DNA from 3 places in the Staphylococcus lugdunensis genome. Region 2 is predicted to be linked to each of the others. Evidence: riboswitches for the same ligand, from Rfam matches in the RefSeq annotation. Region 2 holds a riboswitch; each other region holds the start of a gene.
What was found. Region 2 has a riboswitch for thiamine pyrophosphate ahead of AL499_RS07870 (ABC transporter substrate-binding protein). Riboswitches for the same ligand answer to the same signal wherever they lie in the genome.
Positions count from the first base shown of each region.

Region 1: linked by a shared signal. The riboswitch ahead of AL499_RS08380 (3-oxoacyl-ACP reductase) and the one ahead of AL499_RS07870 (ABC transporter substrate-binding protein) in region 2 are both predicted to bind thiamine pyrophosphate.
Region 3: linked by a shared signal. The riboswitch ahead of AL499_RS09075 (thiamine phosphate synthase) and the one ahead of AL499_RS07870 (ABC transporter substrate-binding protein) in region 2 are both predicted to bind thiamine pyrophosphate.

Region 1 is NZ_CP014022.1:1,782,871-1,786,163, forward strand. Features, by position in the region: gene AL499_RS08375 (LLM class flavin-dependent oxidoreductase) at 1-601, opposite strand, end outside; gene AL499_RS08380 (3-oxoacyl-ACP reductase) at 693-1,442, opposite strand; TPP riboswitch at 1,566-1,668, opposite strand; gene AL499_RS08385 (SdrD B-like domain-containing protein) at 2,164-3,293, shown strand, end outside.
Region 2 is NZ_CP014022.1:1,674,334-1,677,626, reverse strand. Features, by position in the region: gene AL499_RS07885 (helix-turn-helix domain-containing protein) at 1-284, opposite strand, end outside; gene AL499_RS07880 (tripartite tricarboxylate transporter permease) at 508-741, shown strand; gene AL499_RS07875 (hypothetical protein) at 1,058-1,423, opposite strand; TPP riboswitch at 1,551-1,651, shown strand; gene AL499_RS07870 (ABC transporter substrate-binding protein) at 1,751-2,665, shown strand; gene AL499_RS07865 (MFS transporter) at 2,766-3,293, opposite strand, start outside.
Region 3 is NZ_CP014022.1:1,955,410-1,958,702, forward strand. Features, by position in the region: gene thiO (glycine oxidase ThiO) at 1-582, opposite strand, end outside; gene AL499_RS09075 (thiamine phosphate synthase) at 575-1,165, opposite strand; TPP riboswitch at 1,228-1,339, opposite strand; gene AL499_RS09080 (pyruvate MFS transporter) at 1,874-3,148, shown strand; gene AL499_RS09085 (putative quinol monooxygenase) at 3,272-3,293, shown strand, end outside.

The DNA of each region.
Region 1 (3,293 bases), 110 kb from region 2:
CTTGAAAATAGTTACCATTAAATTCTATCGGTTTAATTTGAGACGCATTCATGAGAACACCACGCTCTTTATCGGCAACAATATCTGTTGCTTTCCAGTTTGTAAACAAGTGTTGCATGACTGCAGCAAATTCTTGTGCACGAGCGTAGCGAGCTTCATGATTAGGTAACTCTGTCATACTATGATTTTGTGCTTCTATATCAGTCATCGATGTTACTAAATTCCAACCAACCCGTCCACCTGTCATATGGTCAAGACTAAGCAATTGTCTGGCAACAGTATAAGGATCCGAAAATGTACTCGAAATAGTTGGGACCAGACCGACGTACTGAGTTACTTGTGATATGGCTGTTAAATTTATGAGTGGATCAAACCAAAAGGCAGGCATTGCACTTGAGTCATTGGCATTAAAGGATTGATTGTCTGCGAAAAAGACAATATCTAAACAACCTCGTTCAGCAAGTTGTGCTAACTCTTGGTAGTATGAAACATCACCAAGCCGTTCAACTGCAGAATCAGGCATTTGCCAAGCTGCTTGATGATGACCGCAACCATAAACTAAGACGCCAATATGCATTTGACGTTGTTGCTGTTGATACATATATATACACTCCAATACAGCTACATTTATAACGATTATTGGGTTAGAAGTGTCCAACTCTTAAAATTAATAATGGCGTTCAAATGGACAATCAATTCATTGTTAAGCCACCATCTACAGTTATATTTTGTCCTGTAATTTGTTTAGCTTCATCTGAACATAGATAGACAACCATGTTGGCAACATCTTGCGGGCTTGTAACTTGATGTAACGGTGTTGTACTTGCAATTAAATCAAATACTTCCGGTGTCGTAACTGCACTGGCATCTGTTGTTTTAAGTAAGCCCCCTGAGACGACATTAGCAGTGATACCATATTGACCAAGTTCAGCAGCAATATTTCTAGTAAAACCGATAATACTCGCTTTTGCAGTTGTATATTCATGATAAGGAACAACTGGGTTTTGATATAAATTTGTACCGATATTTACTACAGAACCTTGTTTATGCTCAATAAATTGAGGTAGTACACTTTGAATAACATTAAAACTTGCTTTCAAGGTTCCATCTAGTTGTGCTTGATAATCGTCCCAAGATAAATCTTTGAAGGATTTTTGTGCGTCAGGATCGAATTTAAAGTTAACTAATGCATTGTTAACAACAGCATCGATATGTCCAAAATGATCGATTGCACTAGCTACCATCGCATTCACTTGCTCACGATTACGAACATCTGCTTGTAATGCAATAGTTTGAGCTCCTAGCTCTTGCATTAACTGTTCGGCCGCTGTTTGACTTTGATTATAATTAATCACAACTTGAAATCCTTTAGCGACTAGAGTGCGTGCTATAACAGAACCAAGGCCACGACTAGCTCCAGTTACTAATACAGTTTTTGCCATTGTGAACCTCCTTATAAAGAATATTAAAGAAAAAAATACGCAACCTTCACTAGGAAAGTTGCGCAACGTAAAACTATCATAAATAACGGACTCAAAATAAAAGAGGCCATTAGACATATTAATATTAGGTTCCACACACTTTCCTACGCTAGTATCAACTAGATCAGGTTCAAAGGGTTTAAGGCCACGCCTATTCTCAGTTATAAAAACACCCCTAGTGCATATATTTAACTTTAATTTCAATTTAAAACTTTTCATTCACATTGTCAAGATACATTAATTTAGTAATCACGTAAACATTTAAGGAAAGAAGAACAATATTAGTTTCAGCAAGTAGGATTTTATGACTAATTGTTGAGGCTTTTTAAGTTGTAACGAGAAAATAGAGGAATAATCTCTTCTTAGAATATAAAAAATTTATATTAGAAGATAAATAATGTAACTATAAACTTTCTATTAATATACATTTTGTACTTGAAATGAATATTTAAGCGAAATTATGATTAAAAAACATTTAATATAATTAAAATGCGTAATATTAAATAGTGATAAATCTGTTATAATTCATATATCATTGTATTATTACTCTAATTATATAGATTAAAATGTATTATTATAATTATTTTGTACTATATATCAAAATTCTCATATACATCTAGGAAATAAAATAGAGTTTGATATGCAATGACAACTATTTTAACCAACTATAGGAGGTCAGTGAATGACTAACAGAAAGAGAAACTCGTCACAACGCATGGATTTTATCCCAAACAAACTAAACAAATATTCAATCAGAAAATTTACAGTAGGTACAGCTTCAATATTAGTAGGTGCCACACTTTTCTTAGGGCATCATGAAGCTGAGGCAGCTGAAAAACAACAATCCATATCTCAAAACCATAGCGATAAACAAGAAAGTTCTCAAGCTGATACAACAGTAACCACAGAACAAACAACAAATAATAATGTTTCTTCTCAAACTAACGCCACGTCACCAAGCACTCAAGATAAAACAACGATAGATCACACTGAAAATCCATCTTCAACAAACCAGCAGATAACAGAAAATCAATCACTGCATGCAAAAGATTTACAAACATCAAATCAAAACAATGTCTCGCATAAAGATACTGCTAACAAATCAACAGAAAAAGAAGCTAGACAACATCAAAATCATAAATCGACAATTCAACAACAAGAAAGTTCAGAAAAGTTAGTAACAGCTGCTCAAAATGCATCAGCTACAAACCAAGCTGTATCCACCAATACGAATGAGACACATGTACAATATGCTGATAAAAAATTGAGCCAAATTGGCGTGAACCATCAAACGAAAGAACAAGTTAAAGCTTCACTAGTTACTAAGAAAGCTTTTAAGCCACGTTCTAAACGAGATTTAGATAATACAATTGTGGCAGAAACCTTAAAAGCAGACATTACAAACCCTGACTATGGTGTTAGAACTCCTGCAACTCCTGTAACTGCAGCTGCTTCAACATCTCCAACAACGCGTGCATTGAGTAGTAATTATAGAGTAAGAGCATTAGCAGCAGCTACACCAACAGGTAAAGATGTGAGTGACAAAATTAAATTTTCAAATATAGATATAGCAGTGGAAGGTAGAACTGCACATACAAATGCTAGTGGTCAACGTGAATTATGGGTGACTTCTGGAGATATTTTATCTTTAAAAGCAGATTATACCGTTGACAATAGCGTTAAAAGTGGAGATACATTTACGATAGGCTATGGACAATATATTAGACCTGGAGGATTTTCGTTACCATCATCGGACACAGAATTAAGAGATGCAAATGGTGCAATTATAGCTAAAGGTAAATATGATAGTAA
Region 2 (3,293 bases):
GTTAAAAATGTCCCATACGAATGATTAGTCAATTGTTTAGACAATTGTTGACATAGATGAGTAGCGTCTTCTTTCGTTAATACATCTTGATAATCCAATAATTCGTCCACACTCATATTAAATAATTTTGCAAGCTTTGGTAACAACTGAATATCAGGCATTAAACTACCATTTTCCCATTTTGAAATAGTTGGCTTTGTGATATCTAAATATGCAGCCAATTTATCTTGCGTTAATCCTAGTTTAGTCCGCTGCGCTTTTATAACCTTATTAATTTTAATCATATTAAACAACTCCTTACATTTATTGTATCTAGCAGTTGAACTAAATTGTATTTCTAATATGACAATATCAAGGAAATAAAGTTTCCAAATAAGAAACTTATAGTCGTATGGATATTCTTTTCGTTTAAAAATTCGTATAAAAACACGGTGTATGATAATTTAAAATACTATCATTCGAAAATCTTGTATCGTAAGTTACAATATTGATAAAGAGGTGATATAAATGAAAAGCATCTTTAATTTCTCATTCGTTCTAGGGCTTATGTTAATTATCGTTGGGATTGTACGTTTATTTAATGGTATTGATATTGTATCTATCTTTGCAATTGCACTGGGAATTATGGAAATATTTCTCTCATTAAGTCAGCGCAAACAAATTAAACGACAAAACCAACATGCTTCAAATGACTCAAAACACGAAAAACCAAGTTTTAAACATACTCATGATAAAGAATAATCATCATTTCAGCTACTAAAATAAACAAAATTTATTATAATATATATAAATGATAAAATAATATAGTCTGTACTAAATAACGCTCCATGTTATCGTTTTTTACGATTGAATTAATGTGTACTTATCGTTTTACTTTATTCAAACTTTACAACTTTTAAATAAGATACGTGAGATTAAGTGTTTTCTCATTTTCTCTAGCAGTATCTTCACAAAAACAAAAAATAAACATATTAACTATTAACTTTATTTCACAAATTAGTGAATCTTTAGCATTGTTCAATAGTTAAATATGCTTATCCGCTCTCGTTTCCTATGTTCAGTAATCTAATGGCCCTAATAGTATAAAGATAATGAATAATACAGCACTCAAAAATGTTGTCGGCATAAGCCACCATACTTTGGTAAAATGTTGGCGCTTAAGTTCAATCAATCCAATCATAGTAGAAAAACCCCATAAATCATCAAATACAACATTTCCAAATATATTCTCTGGTAGTAGCGCATCTAATAATTCAATTAAAAATGCTGCCATTAAACCAAGTTGGTAGCTAATCACTAAAATACGTCGCTGCTTAGATTGCCATTGTCGACTCAGACGCAAATACGCCCAAAGTATTATTACAAGAATGAACACCTCGATGATAATAGTTAAATAATACAAGTAATCATTGCTTATTAACATTTTAACCCTCTTAACATTAAAAAAATTATAAATATGTTCACTTTTAGAATAGGTCATATCAATGCATCATTCAATTATGATATACCAATTTTATTTACTTATGTTGTTATGTTATGTTGTATATGTAAATGATCACTGGGGGTGCAGTAATCGCTGCTGAGAGAAACTTTGTTTCAACCCTTGAACCTGATGGTTAGTACCAGCGTAGGAAAGTGAACCTTGTGCGTCATTGATGCGTAGTCCTTTTGATATCAATCTTTTTCTTGTTAAACACAAGCATTCACTTTTGCTACGTGAATGCTTATTTTAATAGGAGGAGAAAAGATAATGGATACACTAACAGTTGGTTTAGAATGGTTTTTAAATCCAGATCATATGCCGCTGATCATTGGCATTGAAAAAGGCTGGTTTGCAGACGCACAACTTGACGTACATATGATTGAGCCAGAAGCGCATTTCGATGCACTATCTGAAATTGAAAACAACAAAATGGATATAGCGATAACAGAACCTATTCACTTAGTTGAAGATCGTGCTAACGCTAAAGATGTTGTTGGCTTCGCACGATTCTTGCACACTAACGGTGGTGTCATGTTCAACAAAGATAAAGCAATAACTCGTCCACGTAACCTTATTGGAAAACGCTTAACCTATCCTGGGGCACCAGGCTCCGGTGGTATTGCAATTGTTAAAACAATGATTGAAGCCGATGGTGCTACATATCAGGAAGGTGATTTGATTCCTGTGAACAATAGCTTTTATCATACAGATGCATTAGAGAAGGACAAAGCAGACGCAGCAACGTTAATCTTTGAAAATTTCGAAATAATCGAAGCAAAATTACGTGGCTTAAATGTCGATTTCTTCGCTCTTAAAGATTATAATGTTCCAGATTTTTGTCAATTAATATTGATTACCTCTCCACAACACCTCAAAATACAGCATGATAAATTATCACGTTTTATCACTGTCATTAAAAAAGCTATAGATTATATTCATCAACATTTGGATGAAGCGATTGCAATTTATTGTGCTTATACGCACACTGATGTATATGATGCATTAAACCAACAAACCATACAAGCTACAGCCCATTGTTTTACTAATGATTTATCAATGAGCTCCGATTATTACAATGATTTACAACTATGGTTACACGAAAACGATAAAATCGTACAACCCATTGATTCACAACTTTATTTCACTAATGAATTATTATTCCCACGTTATCACCGACACTAATCAAAACCACCCGTTATAAGGGAGGGTTTGATTGTAGACAAACCTACTTTTTATAAAGGGGGGTTTGTCTTTTTATAATTTTAAAAATTATAAAATGAAATTACTTTTTATTATTGAACATCTCCTTAAATATTTCTGTATTAGCATATATAAATATTGAGATTAGAACTAAAGATACACTTGCAAAATAATAAGGCATAAATGTTTGAGGCACCAATCCAATTAATATTGCACCTATAGTCATACCTATATATCTTACAAAATTAAAAACACCTAAAACCTTTCCTTTGATACTTTCGAACCTTTGAGATATTAGAGTTGATAGTAAGGCAGGAACAAGGCCGACAAAAAGTCCTAGTATAAAAATGATGAATGATAAAATTATTAAACTTAAAGTATTAAACAATCCAAATAGCAAAGTAAATATTGAAAAAATAATAACAGTGTATTTAAGTATAATTAAACCCTCATGCTTCTTTGAAATTCTTTTGTAGAACATACTACCTAATATTACACTAACTGTAATAGGTAAAAATAATACACCGGATATTCCTTCACCTATATTGTATATATTGTTTAATAATGTTGGTAAATAAACCAATATTGAGAAATAGGTAAAAAATATTAA
Region 3 (3,293 bases), 280 kb from region 2:
TGTACCGGTTGTTGTCATAACTTGATAAAAGCCATTATCTTTACGTATATTGGTAACTTCTGTTTCATAGTATCGATGAATATCACGCTTTAAAATCGATTTTAATAAGGCTTGTGTGTAATGATGTGCATTAATTTGTCCGTCTTTTGGGATATAAATTGATAATGGACTAGGATTGATTGTGCCATGTGAAAGTTGCTTTAAAGCGTTATCGCTTAATTTAGTGACACTTGAATCATGTGCATTTAAAAATTCATACTGAGCCATTAAGTGATTAACATCATCTTTGCTGCTAGCTACTTTAATTAACCCAGAATTTTGAAACTGAATGTCGATACCTGTTTCTTGAAATAAGTCTGCGGCTAAATCAGGAAACATAGCTCGCGATTCAAGCGCGAGACGAAATAGAGCGCTGTCATAAGTAAATTCATTTTGAGCGCCTAACATTCCACCTGCCTTATAAGAAGCATGTTTGCCAGGAACATCTCTATCAACAATCGCAATATCCAAATGGCTTTCACTTAAAGAACGTGCAATGGACATGCCGATGACACCTGAACCAATAATTAGTACATCATGCATGATGATGCCACTCCTTTCGAAATTGATGAATAACTGAAGCGGATGATTTCATAAAGAAAGAAATTGCACATATTCCAGCAAATTTGGGGGATAGTTTGCGGATAGTATCCGTTGTTATACCACCAATTGCATATACAGGGATGGGAACTTCTAATACCGAATCGATTTCAACTTGAGAACGTGGCGGTAAATTGGGTTTTGAAGGTGTAGGAAAAATATGCCCAAAAAAGACCGCGTCAAGTCCCGCTTCATAAGCCCGGATTACCGAAGATAAATGATGTGTAGACATAGATACGTGTATGTCAGGATATTTAGACTTAAGTTGAAATGCTTGTGCATCATTTTCTCGGAAGTGAATATTCTGTAATCCCAATGTATTTAACAGCTTGACATCACTGTGTATCATCATCTTAGATTTTGGAAATCCCTGATAAATTAACTGTTGAATAAAGTGCTGTAATTCCTTCTGAGACATAGAAGTTCTAAAAAGTAAAAAATCTATGTCCTGCTCGATAGTAAGAAAGTGCTGCAAATCGTTGTTGTCTAAAAATTTATATTCTGTTATCGCAATGAAAATGAACATCACCTCATTTAAATTAAAAAAACGCTAAACCCAAGTAGGGAATAGCGTATAGTATCGTTACTTTATATCCTTCGCCACTTCCCTACGCCAGTACTGTCTGGATCAGGTTCCAGGAATTATAAAGTCTCTTCTTTACTCTCAGCCTTAAGATAAAAGGCACTTCCAGTGGATGATTATATGATTATTAGCGTTTAATTTAACTACATTCTACAAAAGAATATGGCTGAATTCAAATTTTAATACTGTTTTTAATTTATAGAGATACGTTTTTGATAAAAGATATATGCTTAAATGTGCATGAATAAAGGCAAAATAACAAATATTAATTGTTTTAATAGGTAATTCAAATTATTGCAAATAATTCGATGTATATTTGTTGGTTTTATGCATTAAAGTTTATAGAAATTAAATTCAAATAATTAGTTAAAATTCATTGAGGTACTGATTTTATGGGCATTTAACATAAAAATAGTCAAATTATTCCGATGTGACGGCTAAGAATATGCAAAAAATATAAAAAAATTGACAAAAATGTGAATTTAATATTGAAACCGCTTCCGCAATCTGCTAATATGATAAAAAAATAACTTAAAAAGCCTATGATGACAGTGTTAAAAAGGGAGTCATATAACATCGTTAGACAGACTTTTTTGAAACTTCTTCAACAGCAATTTAAGAAACGACAAAATTTAAGGAGTAACAAAAGTTATGATTCAAAAAAGAAGTAATGTTCGTTGGTACTTTGCAATCGCGTTCTTTATTATTGGTGTCATTGCGTACATGGACCGTTCAAATATTTCTTATATCGCGCCACAAATGATGGCAGATTTAGGAATGGACAAAAAGCAATTTGGGTTATTAGCTTCATTCTTCTCATTAGGTTATGCATTAATGCAGGTACCTTCAGGAATGTTAGCCGAAAAATTTGGGCCAAGAAAAATGATTACGATAGCATTATTATGGTGGAGTGCTTTTACTATTTTTACAGGTATGATTAAGCACCATGGCTTGCTTTACTTTGTAAGATTTTTATTTGGTGTTGGGGAAGCACCAATGTATCCATCAAATGCAGTTTTTAACTCGACATGGTTCTCTAAAACAGAAAAAGGTCGTGCTTCAAGTGCATTGCTTGCAGGTTCTTATTTTGGCCCTGTGCTCGCACCCATTGTAACGATAGCCATTGTTAATGCATTTAACTGGGAGGCAGTGTTCTATATTTTTGGTGCTGCAGGTATATTAATTGCGATTCTTTGGGGAATTATCGCTAAAGATTTACCAGAACAGCATAAAATGGTAAATGAAGCAGAAAAACGTTTTATTATGGAAAATCGTGATATTGTGCAAACATCAAAATCAGTAGCACCTTGGGGACAATTCTTCCGTCGTTTTAGTTTCTATGCCATTGCAGGACAATACTTTGTAGTGCAATTTATCATTACATTATTCTTAATTTGGTTGCCTACATATTTAACTGAACAATATCATGTTGCTTTTAAAGATATGGCAATTAGTTCATTGCCTTGGTTAATTATGTTCTTCCTCATTTTATCAGCGGGTGCAATCTCAGATAAAATTTTAAGTACAGGTCAATCACGTTTTGTATCTAGAGGTGTGATTGCGATTGTAGGATTTATTGTTTTTGCTGTAGCCATTTTCTTTGCCGTGCATACGGAAAATCTATATGTCACTATTTTCTGGTTATCATTAGGACTTGGTGGTATGGGTATTTCAATGGGAATGAGTTGGGCAGCAGCTAATGATATTGGACGTAATTTTGCCGGTACTGTATCAGGTTGGATGAACCTATGGGGCAATATCGGTGCATTAGTAAGTCCATTCTTAGCAGGTGCGTTAGTAAGTTCTTTGGGATGGACAATGACTTTCCAATTGCTTATTATTCCAGCAGTAATTGCAGTAATACTTTGGTTCTTTGTAGCACCAGACAAACCATTGCTTAAAGACGAAAGTAAAACTTTAAAATAAACTTATTACTAGAGGAAATCTCTACTATATTTGAAATAAACAGTTGAAGATAAAAAGTCTTCAGCTGTTTATTTCATTCATGAAGGATTATAATAAAAGTATAACTTTAAAGGAGTGAATGTGATGATTATTATTAACGCTAAAT